DNA from 2 places in the Serratia sp. LTN-2 genome. Region 2 is predicted to be linked to the other one. Evidence: predicted binding sites of a transcription regulator. Region 2 holds the regulator's gene; the other holds the start of a gene.
What was found. The regulator PhoB, encoded in region 2, activates phosphate uptake and scavenging genes when phosphate is short. The targets are predictions, from matches to a motif close to CTGTCATAAAACTGNCNNAT.
Positions count from the first base shown of each region.

Region 1: a site for PhoB is predicted at 3,327-3,346, ahead of pitA (inorganic phosphate transporter PitA). Genes of this name have one in related genera too.

Region 1 covers NZ_JCAXDO010000010.1:56,291-64,120, reverse strand. Annotated here, with positions in the region: gene AC6BYQ_RS18435 (nucleoside hydrolase) at 1-815, shown strand, start outside; gene add (adenosine deaminase) at 830-1,822, shown strand; gene AC6BYQ_RS18425 (BaiN/RdsA family NAD(P)/FAD-dependent oxidoreductase) at 1,852-3,051, opposite strand; gene pitA (inorganic phosphate transporter PitA) at 3,352-4,854, shown strand; gene uspB (universal stress protein UspB) at 4,927-5,262, opposite strand; gene AC6BYQ_RS18410 (SDR family oxidoreductase) at 5,695-6,468, shown strand; gene AC6BYQ_RS18405 (LysR family transcriptional regulator) at 6,573-7,481, shown strand; gene uspA (universal stress protein UspA) at 7,749-7,830, shown strand, end outside.
Region 2 covers NZ_JCAXDO010000004.1:144,666-152,495, forward strand. Annotated here, with positions in the region: gene sbcC (exonuclease subunit SbcC) at 1-747, opposite strand, end outside; gene sbcD (exonuclease subunit SbcD) at 744-1,976, opposite strand; gene phoB (phosphate response regulator transcription factor PhoB) at 2,192-2,881, shown strand; gene phoR (phosphate regulon sensor histidine kinase PhoR) at 2,906-4,222, shown strand; gene AC6BYQ_RS10610 (PstS family phosphate ABC transporter substrate-binding protein) at 4,237-5,199, shown strand; gene brnQ (branched-chain amino acid transport system II carrier protein) at 5,684-7,000, shown strand; gene proY (proline-specific permease ProY) at 7,074-7,830, shown strand, end outside.

The sequences.
Region 1 (7,830 bases), on a different contig from region 2:
TTGAACAATGCGTCAAAAATGCGCTCATTTGCGTGGAAAAAGCGGGAACCTACGCCCCTCCGGTCTACGCCGGCATGGCGAAACCGCTCTTCCGCACGCGCTATCACTCGCACCATATTCACGGCGAAGACGGCATGGGCGACATGGCCTTACCGAACCCACGGCTGAGCGCAGAACCCGTTCATGCCGTAGACGCCATCATCGACTGTGCCGCACGGCTCAATGGCGAGCTGGAAATCGTCACCCTCGGGCCGCTGACCAATCTTGCGATGGCGGTGCTGAAGGCGCCCGCGCTGGCCGAACACGTGAAAAGGGTTTATGTCATGGGCGGTTCCGGGCTGACGCCCGGCAATATCACCCCGCTGGCCGAATTTAATTTTTACGCCGACGCCGAAGCCGCGCATCTGGTGCTCACTGCCGGGCTGCCGCTCACCCTTGTCGGCTGGGAGATCGGCATGGGGGAAGCGTTTATCGACCAACGCGATATAGTTCGATTGAATGATCTCAGCGAGCTGGGGCGCTTTGCCGTGCGCTGCAACCGCACGCTGATGGCGTTTAACGCCGGGCGCACCGAGCGTATAGGGTTTGATTTACCCGATCCGACCACCATGGCGGTGGCGCTCTACCCGGACATCGTCGAGACCAGTCTGGAAGCGTATTCCTGGGTAGAATATAAAAGTGAAGGGTCTTACGGCCATTACGTCATCGATTCCACCCACCTGACCGGCAAACCGGCCAATGCGCGCGTAATTACCCGCATTAAACCCGGCCTGTTTAAAGAAAAACTGTTCTCGCTGTTATCTCACCGCGAATGAAATAGGTGACCGCCATGACTTTCGATCCGAGCAAATTAAACAAGGTGGAATTACACGTCCATTTGGATACCTGTTTAAGCTATCACTATGTAAAGAAGGCCGACCCGCAAATAACCAGAGCGGCATTTAATCGGCAATTTATCGCGCCGAAGCGATGCGCCGATCTGGGGGACTTTTTAAGCAAGATCGCGCCGCAAATAGACCTCTTGCAGACACGCCAGGCGATAACGCTGGCCGTCGATGACTTGTTCGCGCAGCTGGCGGCGGATAACGTCATCTATGCGGAAGTACGCTTTGCTCCGCTGCTGCATACCCGGATGGGATTAACCGGCGAATCGGTGGTCGAGACGGTGCTCGCCGCGATGCATGACGCCGCGCAAACTTACGGCATCACCGCCGGGCTGATCCTGTGCACGCTGCGGCATTTCGATGCGGCCGCCAGCCTGCAAACCGCCGGGCTCGTGGTTAACTTTCTGGGCCGTGGCGTGGTAGCGCTGGATTTGGCCGCCGACGAGGCGCGTTATCCGCTAACCCACCATGTGGCGGCCTTTCGCGCCGTGCGTGAGGCCGGTGGCAACGTCATCGCCCACGCCGGTGAGGCGAAAGGCGCAGACAGCGTGCGGGAGACGCTGGATCGGCTGCAGGTGTCGCGTATCGGCCACGGCGTCCGGAGCATCGAGGACCCCGCGCTCGTCGAGCGTCTGATAGCCACCGGCGTGCTGCTCGAGATCTGCCCCAGCTGTAACCTCACCTGCAATCTGTTCGACAGCATCGACGACCATCCGATAGACCGGCTGAAAAAGTGGGGGGTGCGGCTGAATGTGAATACCGATGCGCGCACCGTCGCCGATACCACGCTGAACAAGGAATATCAGCTGCTGCACGACGCCTTCGGCTGGCGCGATGAAGATTTTAACCGCAGTAACAGGCAGGCGCTGGAGGCGAGTTTTCTCGACGATGACACTAAAATAAAATTAATGAATCAGCTCAATGCCGGGCCAATGTGACCCGGCGCATTTCTAGGTTGAGCGGCGTTTTAACGTTCCTGCGCCGCCAGCGCCTGGGCGCAGGCCCAGGCCGAGCTCCAGGCCCATTGGAAGTTGTAACCGCCCAGCCACCCGGTCACGTCCACCACTTCGCCGATGAAGTAGAGCCCCGGCGCCTTGTGGGCTTCCATCGTCTTGGAGGAAAGTTCGTTGGTGTCGACGCCGCCGAGCGTCACTTCCGCCGTGCGGTAGCCTTCGGTGCCGTTCGGCTGCACGCGCCAGTTCTGCAACAGATCCACCAGCGCCGCCTGCTGCGGGGCATTCAGCTGCTTCAGCGTCGCCTCCGGCAGTTGTCCCAGCGTCTGCAAGCATTCCACCAGCCGCTTCGGCAATTGCAACGCCAGGGTATTTTTCAGGCTTTGGTTCGGGTGTTGCCGGCGTTGTTCATCGAGGAAAGCCGCCAGATCCAGCTCAGGAAGTAAGTTAACGCTCACATACTCACCAGGCTGCCAATAGCTCGACAGCTGCAGCACCGCCGGCCCGGAGAGGCCACGGTGGGTAAACAGGATGCTTTCGCGGAAACTGACGCCGTTCTCGGCGGTGATCACCGCCGGCACCGAGACGCCGGATAGCGTCTGCACATGCTCCAACAGCGGCTTATGCAGGGTAAAAGGCACCAGCCCGGCGCGCGTCGGCAGCACTTTGAGGCCAAATTGCTCCGCCAGCTTGTAACCGAACGGCGAGGCGCCCAGCCCCGGCATGGATAATCCGCCGCTGGCCACCACAAGTGAGCGAGCACTCACTTTTTCACCATTCAGCGCCAGTTCGTAACCCTGTGCGGTTTTCTCCACGCCCAGCACTTCGCTGCGCAGGCGCATCGTCACCTGGCCCAGCTCGCACTCTTTGACCAGCAGATCCACCACCTGCTGCGCCGAGTCGTCGCAGAACAGCTGCCCCAGCGTTTTTTCATGGTAGGCGATGCCGTAGCGGTTGATCAGATCGATGAAGTCCCACTGGGTATAACGCGCCAGCGCCGACTTGCAGAAATGCGGGTTGTTCGACAGGTAGGCCGCCGGTTCGGCATACATGTTGGTAAAGTTGCAGCGCCCGCCGCCGGACATCAGGATCTTGCGGCCCGGTTTTTTGCCGTTGTCGAGCAGCAACACGCGGCAACCGAGTTGCCCCGCCTGCGCGGCGCAAAACATGCCGGCAGCGCCCGCCCCAATCACTACGACATCAAACTGTTCCACCTGAGCCTCTCTTATCAAAACCACAATCGCGACAAAAGAGCGCCATATTACGCCGTTTCGCCGCCGGTCACCGCCAAATTCACGGCGGCAGATTGTAAAGCCCCGGCGCCGTCAACGCCATAGTAAGAAAATATTACAGAGGTCAGAGGAGAATAACGCGTTGATATTTCATATTTTTGTTATAGACACGCCATCGTTTCGTCATGTCCAAATCAAAAAAACGTCATATTTTCCTTTTCCCCGGCCCCGGTTGTCACTGATAATGCGCGGCGTTCATGTCCACAAACTGGCGTAACGCTTATGCTGCATTTGTTCGCTGGCCTGGATTTCCATACCGGCCTGATGTTAATTCTCGCATTGTTGTTCGTGTTGTTTTATGAAGCCATCAACGGTTTTCATGATACGGCCAATGCGGTCGCTACAGTTATTTATACCCGCGCCATGCGCTCGCAACTTGCGGTCGTGATGGCAGGTTTGTTCAACTTTCTTGGCGTAATGCTCGGCGGTTTGAGTGTTGCTTACGCCATCGTCCACTTGTTGCCTACCGATCTGTTGTTGAACGTCAGTTCAGCACACGGATTAGCCATGGTCTTCTCCATGCTGTTGGCGGCAATCATCTGGAACCTCGGCACCTGGTATTTCGGTCTGCCGGCCTCCAGTTCCCATACGCTGATAGGCGCCATCATCGGTGTCGGTTTAACCAACGCCCTGATGACCAACACTTCGGTGGTGGATGCGCTTAACGTCCCGAAAATGATTGGCATTTTCCTTTCTCTGCTGTTCTCGCCGCTGGTCGGCATGATGGTGGCGGGAGTGATGGTGTTCGCCTTGCGCCGCTATTGGAGTGGCACCAAGAAACGCCAGCGTATCCACATGACCCCTGCGGAACGTGAAAAGGTCGACGGCAAACGCAAGCCGCCGTTCTGGACCCGCATCGCACTGATCCTGTCGGCGATTGGCGTCAGCTTCTCGCACGGCGCCAACGATGGCCAGAAAGGCATCGGCCTAATCATGCTGGTGCTGATCGGCGTGGCGCCGGCCGGCTTCGTGGTCAATATGAATGCAACCGGTTATGACATCACCCGTACGCGTGATGCCGTGACCCACCTGCAGCAATATTACCAGCAGCACGGTGACGCGCTGTCGCATGCGGTGTCGTTGACGCCGCTGGTGCCAAGCCCGGATGACGAAGCCGAACCTAACAAGCCGGCCGAGTTCCACTGCGACAGTTCGCGCGCCATGCCGGCGATCGAACTGGCTCAGGGCATGCTGACCAACCTGCAAAGCTACGATCAGCTGACGGTTGAGCAGCGCAGCCACCTGCGCCGCCTGCTGATGTGCGTGACCGACACGGCGGATAAAGTCGCCAAGCTGCCGGAAACCTCATCTGCCGACCAGCGCTTCCTGAAGAACCTGCGTCAGGATTTGCTGCAGACCGTCGAGTATGCGCCGATGTGGATCATCGTCGCCGTCGCGCTGGCGCTGTCGCTCGGCACCATGGTGGGCTGGAAACGCGTGGCTACCACCATCGGCGAGAAGATCGGTAAGAAAGGCATGACCTACGCCCAGGGCGTGTCGGCCCAGATGACCGCGGCGCTGTCGATCGGCGTGGCGAGCTATACCGGCATGCCGGTCTCCACCACCCACGTGCTCTCTTCGGCGGTTGCCGGGACGATGATCGTGGACGGCGGCGGCGTGCAGAGCAAAACCGTGAAAAACATCCTGTTGGCCTGGGTACTGACCCTGCCAATCTCGATTCTGCTTTCCGGTGCGCTGTATTGGGTGGCGCTGAAGCTGATCTAACTGATAGCATCATGAGAAAGGCGGCCGAATGGCCGCCTTTTTTTTGCCTGCATCAAAGGAAACGGACAGACATCAATGCCAGATCATCAGCCCTATCAGGCTGATGACCACCAGGCCGCACAGAGCCGAAGTCAGCATAAACTGCCCGCGCACCCGCTCGCAGCGGCGAATAAACTCCGGATCGTGGTGCTCGACATAGCGCTGCGCAAAGATATAGCGCACCAGCCTCAGCTGCTTGCTGGGTTGCCCGTGGGCGGTGAAGAAACCGCCGCCGTCGACGTATTGGTACAGCAACGGGTCACAGCCGCGCAATACCACCAGCAGCGCGCGCAGAGAAGAGTAATACCGCACCATGTTTACCACACACACCACACATAAGGCCCAAAACAGCGCGACGGTACTGATCATGATTACCCCCTCAAGGCGTTGTTATCCACGGCCATCCGCCGGGTCCAACCGCCCTACCTCATTACCCGATACTCTGCTGGAGCTTACCGCTCTCATCCCCTTTTTTGCCTGCACGGGCCACGCCCATAACCCACCGCCTCCGAAGACGTTGCCGCACCGCACAGAGAAACTTGCACAGCGTGGTTCTACTCAGAGGGGAAATGATGAGGCCCATATCCATCATTGTAGGTTAATGAAACGCAAACTGGCCTGATCAGTGGATAAAATTTACCGCCGTGCGCCGAAAGCCCCCCGCCGGGGCGAGATAGCGAGTCGTCGCCGGCCGATAATTAGTCGGTTTTTCTGGATAGTCTATCCCGCCGCACGCCGCTGATCTTTCCCCCGGCGCTGGCTAGACTCAGGTTTCCGTTACGTTCATCCAAGGAAACTGTTATGGCAAACCATTCAATCAAGGGAAAAACCGTTCTGATCGCCGGCGGCGCCAAAAATCTCGGCGGGCTGATCGCTCGCGATTTGGCTGAACAAGGCGCCAAAGCGGTGGTGATCCACTACAACAGCGCCGCTTCCAAAGCCGAGGCGGAGAAAACCGTCGCCGCCATTCAGGCCGCCGGGGCGCAAGGCGTCGCGCTGCAGGCCGATCTGACCAGCGCGGGCGCGGTCGAGAAGCTGTTCGCCGATGCGATCGCCGCCGTCGGCAAGCCGGATATCGCCATCAATACCGTCGGCAAAGTGCTGAAAAAACCGATGGTCGACATCAGCGAAGCCGAGTATGACGAGATGACGGCGGTCAACGCCAAAACTGCGTTCTTCTTCCTGAAAGAGGCGGGCAAGCACCTCAACGACAACGGTAAAATCTGCACGCTGGTCACCTCGCTTCTCGGCGCCTTCACGCCGTTCTACGCCGCTTACGCCGGCACCAAGGCGCCGGTGGAGCATTTCACCCGCGCCGCCGCCAAGGAGTTCGGCGAACGCGGCATCTCCGTGACCGCGGTCGGCCCCGGCCCGATGGATACGCCATTCTTCTACCCGGCGGAAGGCGCGGACGCCGTGGCCTACCACAAAACGGCGGCGGCGCTGTCGCCGTTCAGCAAAACCGGCCTGACCGATATCGAAGACGTGGTGCCGTTCATCCGCCATCTGGTCAGCGACGGCTGGTGGGTAACCGGCCAAACCATCCTGATCAACGGCGGCTACACCACCAAATAATCCCGGCGGGGGCAAATATCGCCCCCGCACCTGCTCGCGCGCAACCGCGCCATGCGGCTACACTTTCTGTCGGGAACGGCGCCAAGGAACAGCAGGTCAACGAGATGGACAGATTCAATCAATACCGCGTATTCGTGCAGGTGGCGGAAATGGGCAGCTTTATCCGGGCGGCCCATGCGCTGGAGGTGCCGCGCGCCTCGGTGTCCGCCGCCGTGCAACAACTGGAAACGCAGCTGGGCGTGCGCCTGCTGCACCGCACCACGCGGCAGGTGCGGCTGACCGCCGACGGCGAACAGCTGCTCGAACGGCTGCGCCCGCTGCTGGCCGAAGTGGAAGACATCGATCAGTCGTTTCAGGCCAGCCAGCGCCAGGCCTCCGGGCGGCTCAGCGTCGACGTGCCGAGCCGCATCGCCCGCCGGCTGATCGCCCCGGCGCTGCCCGGCCTGCTGCGGCGCCATCCTCACCTGCAGCTGATGCTCGGCTCCGCCGATCGCGCCATCGATCTGGTGCAGGAAGGGGTCGACTGCGCGGTGCGCGTCGGCGATCTGCACGACAGCAGCCTGGTGATGCGCCCGCTCGGCCGCATCGCGCAGATCAACTGCGCCAGCCCCGCCTACCTGAGCGAATTTGGTTACCCGCAGCAACCCGGCGATCTCGCGCCAGGACACTGGAGTATCGGTTACGCCTCCCCCAAAACCGGCCGCGAATCCCCCTGGGAATACCTGACCGACGACGGCCACACGCAGCGGCTCGAACTGCCCAGCCGGGTGGTGGTCAACAACGCCGAAAGCTATATCGCCTGCTGCCGTGCCGGGTTGGGATTGATGCAAATCCCGCGTTACGACGTGCAGCATCTGCTCGACGCCGGCGAACTGGTGGAAGTGATGCCCGATTACCGCCCCGCCTCCATGCCGATCGCGCTGATCTATCCCCATCGCCGCCAGCGTTCGCGCCGCCTGGCGGTGTTTCACGAGTGGTTTGAAAGCCTGCTGCAGCCGCATCTGGAACGCTGATTGCACATTTAGCGCTATACTTTGTTTAATAACGCTTATAATTCAAGCGGTCAGACCGTCAGCATTCGCATAACCCATAGGCTTTTACGCCGCACGGGTGTACAACGAAAGGTATCGGGCGGAGAGCGTTTCGATGCGGCGCAGTGTGATCGCCCCAACATATCATTGCGTTATCCGAATGATACTATGGAACCAAAAGCGCCAGGCGGGTACATGGAACGCCTGCTAACCCTTTTTAATCGGCATGTTTATGGAAGGAGTATTCTTATGGCTTACAAACACATATTGATCGCGGTAGACCTATCCCCGGAAAGCAAGATCCTGGTAGAGAAAGCCGTCTCTATGGCGC
Region 2 (7,830 bases):
TTGTAACCAGCTCAGCGCCTGTTGCTGTTGCCGGGTTTGCTCGCCGAGAGCGCTTTCCTGCTCGCTCAGCGCCGTCAGCTGTTCGGCCAGGGAGTGGCGCTGTTCGTCGTTCAGCAGCTCGATACCGCTGGCGCGCTGATGCAGCCCATCCAGATCGGTTTTGGCCTGTTTGTGGGATTCGAACACCTGTTCGGACAATCGCCCGTAGATTTCGGTGCCGGTCAGTTCTTCCAACAGCTCGGCGCGATCGTTGGCGTCGGCGTTGAGGAAGGCGGCGAACTGCCCCTGAGACAGCATCATCGACTTGGTGAAGCGGCCGAAGTCCAGCCCGGTGATGGCGGCGGTGATCTCCAGCTTGTCGCGCACTTTGTCCGCCAGGATCTTGCCGTCTTCGCGGCGCGCCAGTTCGACTTTCGGCGCCTGCAGGTTGCCGTCCGGCGCGTTTTTGGCGCGGCGCTGACTCCAGAAGGCGCGATAGCCGACGCCCTTGACCTCGAACTCGACTTCCGCCAACGATTCGGCGGTATGGCGGGTCATCAGTTCATTCTGGCTTGGCGTGACGTTGAGGCGCGGCGTCTGGTGGTATAGCGCCAGGCAGATGGCGTCCAGCAGGGTGGTTTTGCCCGCGCCGGTCGGGCCGGTAATGGCGAACAGACCGTTGCTGGCGAACGGCTCGGCGGTGAAGTCAATCTTCCATTCGCCCTGCAGCGAGTTGAGGTTTTTTAAGCGCAGGCTGAGGATTTTCATGGGTTGTTCTCCTCGGCGTTGTGCTGCACCGCCTCGACCACCTGGCGGAACATTTGGCGCATCCGCTGTTGGCGCGTTTCGGGCAGCTCAATCTCCTGCGCCAGGCGCCGCTCGAACACTTCATTGACGCTCAGTTCGTTGAGCGTTTCCTTATCCTGCTGTGCGATCGCCTGGCGGCGCTGTTCTTTGCTGCGCCGCAGCAGCACCACTTCCACCGGTAGCTCGTCCGCCAGCAGCTGAATGCGGCGCTGGATGTCGCTGAGGTAGTCCTGCGTCGCCACTTCGATATCCAGCCACACCGGCAGCTCACCGTCATAATCGGCAAACTGCCGCAGCTGCCGTTCGATCTCGGCCAGATCGCCTTTGATCAGCTGCATGGGCTGAAACTGCGGGATCGTTAACGCTTCCACCTGCTGCAAAGCGCCGTCGGCGAAATCGACCATAAAGACGCTTTTGGCTTTGCCCAGTTCATCGAAGCTGAGCGGGATCGGCGAGCCGCTATAGCGAATGTGCTCCGATTTGGCGACGTTCTGCGCGCGGTGGATGTGGCCCAACGCGATATAGTCGGCGGGAGGAAAGGCCTGCGCCGGAAAGGCGTCGAGGGTGCCGATATAGATGTCGCGCACCGAGTCGGAGGTGGTGACGCCGACGGTGGTCAGGTGGCCGGTGGCGACGATCGGCAGCGGCAGGCCCAATTGGTCGCGGCGCTCGCAGGCCGCCTGATACAGCGTTTGGTAATGTTCGGCGATGGCTTCCTGTAACGCCTGCTGTTTCTGCGCGCCGGATTCGCCGGCGCGGCTGGTGAGCAGATCGCGTGGCCGCAAGAACGGGATGGTGCACAGCACCGCGCCCGGCTGGCCGTCGCGCCGGTTCAGCACCAGGATCTGCTGTTCGGGGGCGCCTTGCGCGCTCGCGATCACCGTGGTGTTCAGGCAGGAGAGCAGTTCACGCGATTCGTTCAGCGTCGCCACCGAATCGTGGTTGCCGCCCAGCACCACCAGTTGGCAGCCGGTGTGCTGCAGTTCCACCACGAAGCGGTTGTACAGTTCGCGGGCGTAGCTGGGCGGCGAGCCGGTATCGAACAGATCCCCGGCGACGATCAGCGCATCCACCTGCTGCTGCTCTACCTGTTCGATCAGCCAGTTCAGAAAAGCCTGGTGCTCGGCGGCGCGGCTTTTGGTGAAAAAGTACTGGCCAAGGTGCCAGTCAGAGGTGTGGATCAGGCGCATGACACTCCCGGGTGCAAAGGTAATGGCGATGATTATAAAGGCCGCGGCGCCGGCTGTCCCGGCGCAATGGCGAGGGCAGCGGAATGATTTTTCTTTACTATGGGAAATAATCGCTATGCTTACTGCCTATAACAGCCGCTTTTTTTCATAAAAGTGTCACAAAACTGACGCATAATGGCGCCCGCAAAGTCGCTAACACATTGGCAGGATTGACGATGGCAAGACGCATACTGGTGGTGGAAGACGAAGCGCCGATCCGTGAGATGGTGTGCTTTGTGTTGGAACAGAATGGTTACCAACCGTTGGAAGCCGAGGATTATGACAGCGCCGTGACGCGCCTGTCTGAGCCGTTCCCTGATTTGGTGTTGCTCGATTGGATGCTGCCCGGCGGTTCCGGCATTCAGTTTATCAAGCATATGAAGCGCGAAGCGCTGACCCGCGATATCCCGGTGATGATGTTGACCGCGCGCGGCGAAGAGGAAGACCGGGTGCGCGGCCTGGAAGTGGGGGCGGATGATTACATCACCAAGCCGTTCTCGCCCAAGGAGCTGGTGGCACGCATCAAAGCGGTCATGCGCCGTATTTCACCGATGGCGGTGGAAGAAGTGATTGAAATGCAAGGACTGAGCCTGGATCCGTCCTCCCACCGCGTGATGGCGAACGATCAGGCGCTGGACATGGGGCCGACCGAGTTCAAGCTGCTGCACTTCTTTATGACCCACCCGGAGCGGGTTTATAGCCGCGAGCAGTTGCTTAATCACGTCTGGGGCACTAACGTTTATGTGGAAGACCGTACCGTTGACGTGCATATCCGTCGGCTCCGCAAGGCGTTAGAAACCAGTGGGCATGATAAAATGGTTCAAACCGTTCGGGGCACCGGCTACCGGTTCTCAACGCGCTACTGATCGCGCCGCGCTGGAGAATATGCCGTGTTAGAACGTCTGTCGTGGAAGAGGCTGGCTCTGGAGCTGGCTCTTTTTTGTCTGCCCGCCTTACTGCTGGGGCTGATTTTCGGTTATCTGCCCTGGTTCCTGCTGGCCTCTGCGCTGGCTGCGCTGGTGTGGAATTTCTACAACCAGCTCAAACTCTCCCATTGGCTGTGGATCGACCGCAGCATGACGCCGCCGCCCGGCCGCTGGAGCTGGGAGCCGTTGTTCTATGGCCTGTATCAGATGCAGCAGCGCAACCGCCGCCGCCGCCGCGAGCTGGCGCTGCTGATCAAGCGCTTTCGCAGCGGGGCCGAATCGCTGCCTGACGCGGTGGTGATGACCACCGTCGAAGGCAATATCTTCTGGTGCAACGGTCTGGCGCAGCATCTGCTCGGCTTCCGCTGGCCGGAAGACAACGGCCAGCACATCCTCAACCTGCTGCGTTATCCGGAGTTCAGCCACTATTTGCAACAGCAGGAGTTTTCGCGCCCGCTGACGCTGCAGTTGAACAACGAACATTACGTCGAATTCCGCGTGATGCCCTATTCCGAAGGGCAACTGCTGATGGTGGCGCGCGACGTCACCCAGATGCGCCAGCTGGAAGGGGCGCGGCGCAACTTCTTCGCCAACGTCAGCCATGAGCTGCGCACGCCGTTGACGGTGCTGCAGGGCTACCTGGAAATGATGGGCGACGAAGAGCAGGACGGATCGCTGCGCAGCAAGGCGCTGAGCACCATGCAAGAGCAGACCCGCCGGATGGACGGGCTGGTCAAACAGCTGCTGACGCTGTCGCGCATCGAGGCGGCGCCCAATGTCGACATGAACGAACGGGTGGATATCCCGCTGATGCTGCGGGTGTTGCAGCGCGAGGCGCAATCGCTGAGCGGCGGTAATCACGAGATCGCTTTCCGGGTGAACGAACAGCTCAAAGTGTTCGGCAATGAAGACCAGTTGCGCAGCGCGGTGTCTAACCTGGTATACAACGCGGTCAACCACACGCCGAAGGGCACCCATATCGAAGTCAGCTGGCAGCAGACGGCACATGGTGCGCAGTTCCAGGTCAGCGACAACGGGCCGGGCATCGCCGCCGAGCACCTTCCGCGCCTGACCGAGCGTTTTTATCGCGTCGACAAGGCCCGTTCGCGCCAGACCGGCGGCAGCGGGCTGGGGCTGGCGATCGTCAAACACGCGCTCAGCCATCACGACGCGCGGCTGGAGATCCTCAGCGAACCGGGGATCGGCACCCGCTTTATCTTTACCTTACCCAACCGGTTGATTGTTCCGGCCGCTTTATCAGAGAATGCGGTGAAAAATTAACGCGAGACACCGGTATGACCCGAATCACCCGAGGGCTGTTGCTTTGCCTGGCGCTGCTGGCCGGACGTGGCGCGCTGGCGCAGCCCGACGGCATGCTGGCGGGCAATCTGTCCAGCGTCGGCTCCGACACCCTGGCGAACCTGATGGCGCTGTGGGCGCAGGACTTCAGCCAGCATTATCCCAACGTTAATCTGCAGATCCAGGCCGCCGGTTCGTCGACCGCGCCGACCGCGTTGGCGGCGGGCGCCGCGCAGCTGGGCCCGATGAGCCGGCCGATGAAGGCGGCCGAGGTTTCGGCGTTCGAACATCGTTACGGCTATGCGCCGCTGGCGGTGCCGGTGGCGGTGGATGCGCTGGTGGTGTTGGTGCATCAGGACAATCCGCTGCGCGGCCTCAATTTGCAGCAGCTCGATCGTATTTTCTCCGCCACCCGGCGCTGCGGTGAAAGCCAGCCGCTGACGCGCTGGGGCGAACTGGGTCTGAGCGGCGACTGGGCGACGCGCTCGCTGCAACGCTTTGGCCGCAACTCGGCTTCCGGCACCTACGGCTATTTCAAACTGCGCGCGCTGTGCGGCGGTGATTTTATGCCGCGCGTCAATGAGTTGCCCGGTTCGGCCTCGGTGGTGCAGGCGGTGGCCGGTTCGCTCAACGGCATCGGCTACGCCAGCATCGGTTTTCGCGCCAGCGGCGTGCGGCTGCTGCCGTTGGCGGAGTCGGGGGAGGACTATGTCGCGCCTACCGCCGCCAACGTGCGCAACGATCGCTACCCGCTGTCGCGCTACCTGTATATCTACATCAACAAAGCCCCCAATCAACCGCTGGAGCCGCTGACCGCGGCGTTCCTCGATCGCGTGCTGTCGACCGCAGGACAGAGCCTGGTCAACCACGACGGCTATCTGCCTCTGCCACCGGCCGCTCTGCAGAAGACCCGCCAGGCGCTCGGGCTGCAGCCGCTTGCACCGGTCATGATGCAATAAGCGACAAAAGGCGACGTAATTTTCGCCTTTTCTCACGCCGAAATGGAGCTTATGCCACGCGAAAACCGGGCTTTTATTGGCGTTTTCGCGCGGTAAAGTGATATATGCTTCACGTTTCGTGAATTGGCTGTTCAAAAATGATACAAATCATGTAGTGTATATTTATTGATAGCCAATATGATCGACTGGTGGCTAAAGTTTATATGGTCGATAGCTCTGCTTTTCGCCGTGCGTCTTGCCTTGAAGCGCTATAAACGTTTACCTTAGCCCTCGTTGTCGGATTAAACCTCCATTTTTATAACTCCTAAAACTTTGCCCATCTTCATGAGCGGCCACTTTCGAATAGGGACATAAACGCCGGAACGATTGCGTTTAGGGTGCTTATTTGGCGCTGCGATGGTCGGGCATGCCGACAACCGGGTGGGGCGTCACGCCACCACGCTATCGGACAATTTTTTCATTTGAACAGGCAACACGACATCGTATGAGTCATCGTTTAACGTCAAAAGATATCCTGGCATTGGGCTTTATGACCTTTGCCTTATTCGTCGGGGCCGGGAACATCATCTTCCCGCCGATGGTCGGTTTACAGTCCGGTGAACATGTCTGGACTGCGGCGCTGGGCTTCCTGATCACCGCCGTCGGCCTACCGGTCATCACCGTCATCGCGCTGGCGCGCGTCGGCGGCGGCATCGACGCCCTCAGTTCGCCGATTGGCCGCGGTGCCGGCCTGCTGCTGGCGACCGTTTGCTACCTGGCCGTCGGCCCGCTGTTCGCGACGCCGCGCACCGCCACCGTCTCCTTTGAAGTGGGCATCGCCCCGCTGACCGGCGACGGCGCCATGCCGCTGTTCATCTACAGCCTGGTGTATTTCGCGCTGGTGATTGGCATCTCCCTGTATCCGGGCCGCCTGCTCGATACCGTCGGCCACGTGCTGGCGCCGCTGAAGATCGTCGCGTTGGCCGTACTGGGCATCGCCGCGTTGCTGTGGCCTGCCGGCGCGCCGATTCCGGCGACGGCGGCTTACCAGAGCGTGCCTTTCTCTTCCGGTTTCGTTAACGGCTATCTGACCATGGATACGCTGGGCGCGCTGGTATTCGGCATCGTTATCGTCAACGCGGCGCGCTCGCGCGGCGTGAAAGACGCCGGTCTATTGACCCGTTACACCATTCTGGCCGGTTTGATCGCCGGCGTGGGCCTGACGCTGGTTTATCTGAGCCTGTTCAAGCTGGGTTCCGGCAGCGGCGCGCTGGTGCCTGACGCTACCAACGGCGCGGTGATCCTGCACGCTTACGTTCAGAACACCTTCGGCGGCCTGGGCAGCTTCTTCCTGGCGGCGCTGATCTTCATCGCCTGCATGGTGACTGCGGTAGGCCTGACCTGCGCCTGCGCCGAGTTCTTCGCGCAATACCTGCCGTTCTCCTACAAGACGCTGGTGTTTATTCTGGGCCTGTTCTCGATGGTGGTGTCCAACCTCGGTCTGAGCCACCTGATCCAGATCTCCATTCCGGTGCTGACCGCGATTTACCCGCCGTGCATCGTGCTGGTGGTGCTGAGCTTCACCCTGCGTTGGTGGCACAGCGCGCCGCGCATCATCGCGCCGGTGATGCTTGTCAGCCTGTTGTTTGGTATCCTTGACGCAGTGAAAGCGTCCAGCTTCCAGCAGCTGCTGCCGGCCTGGACCACTCACCTGCCGCTGGCGGAGCAGGGATTGGCATGGTTGCCGCCTTCGCTGCTGATGCTGGTGCTGGTCGCGATTTATGATCGGGTGTGTACGCGTTCTCAAGTGACCGCGCACTGATAATCCCCCGGCTTAATCTAGGGCCACGGACATGTCCGTGGCTTTTTTACGTTTAAAACTATGGGTCATCTTCATGCAACAACAGTCACCCACCACTGCCCCCGACAATAAGCTGAAACGCGGCCTCAGCACGCGTCACATCCGCTTTATGGCGCTGGGGTCGGCCATCGGCACCGGGTTGTTCTACGGCTCGGCGGACGCCATCAAAATGGCCGGCCCGAGCGTGCTGCTGGCTTACCTGATCGGCGGCATCGTGGCCTTTATCATCATGCGCGCGCTGGGGGAGATGTCGGTCAACAACCCACAGGCCAGCTCGTTTTCCCGTTACGCGCAGGATTACCTCGGCCCGATGGCGGGCTACATCACCGGCTGGACTTACTGCTTTGAAATCCTGATTGTCGCCATCGCCGACGTGACCGCTTTCGGCATCTATATGGGCGTCTGGTTCCCGGAAGTGCCGCATTGGATCTGGGTGCTGAGCGTGGTGCTGATCATCGGCGCCATCAACCTGATGAGCGTCAAGGTGTTCGGCGAGCTGGAGTTCTGGTTCTCGTTCTTCAAGGTCGCCACCATCATCATCATGATCGCGGCCGGCATCGGCATCATCATCTGGGGTATCGGCAACGGCGGGCAACCGACCGGCATTCATAACCTGTGGTCGAACGGCGGCTTCTTCAGCAACGGCTTTATCGGCATGATCCTGTCGCTGCAGCTGGTGATGTTCGCTTACGGCGGCATTGAAATTATCGGCATCACCGCCGGCGAAGCCAAAGATCCGAAAAAATCGATTCCGAAGGCCATCAACTCGGTGCCATGGCGCATTCTGGTGT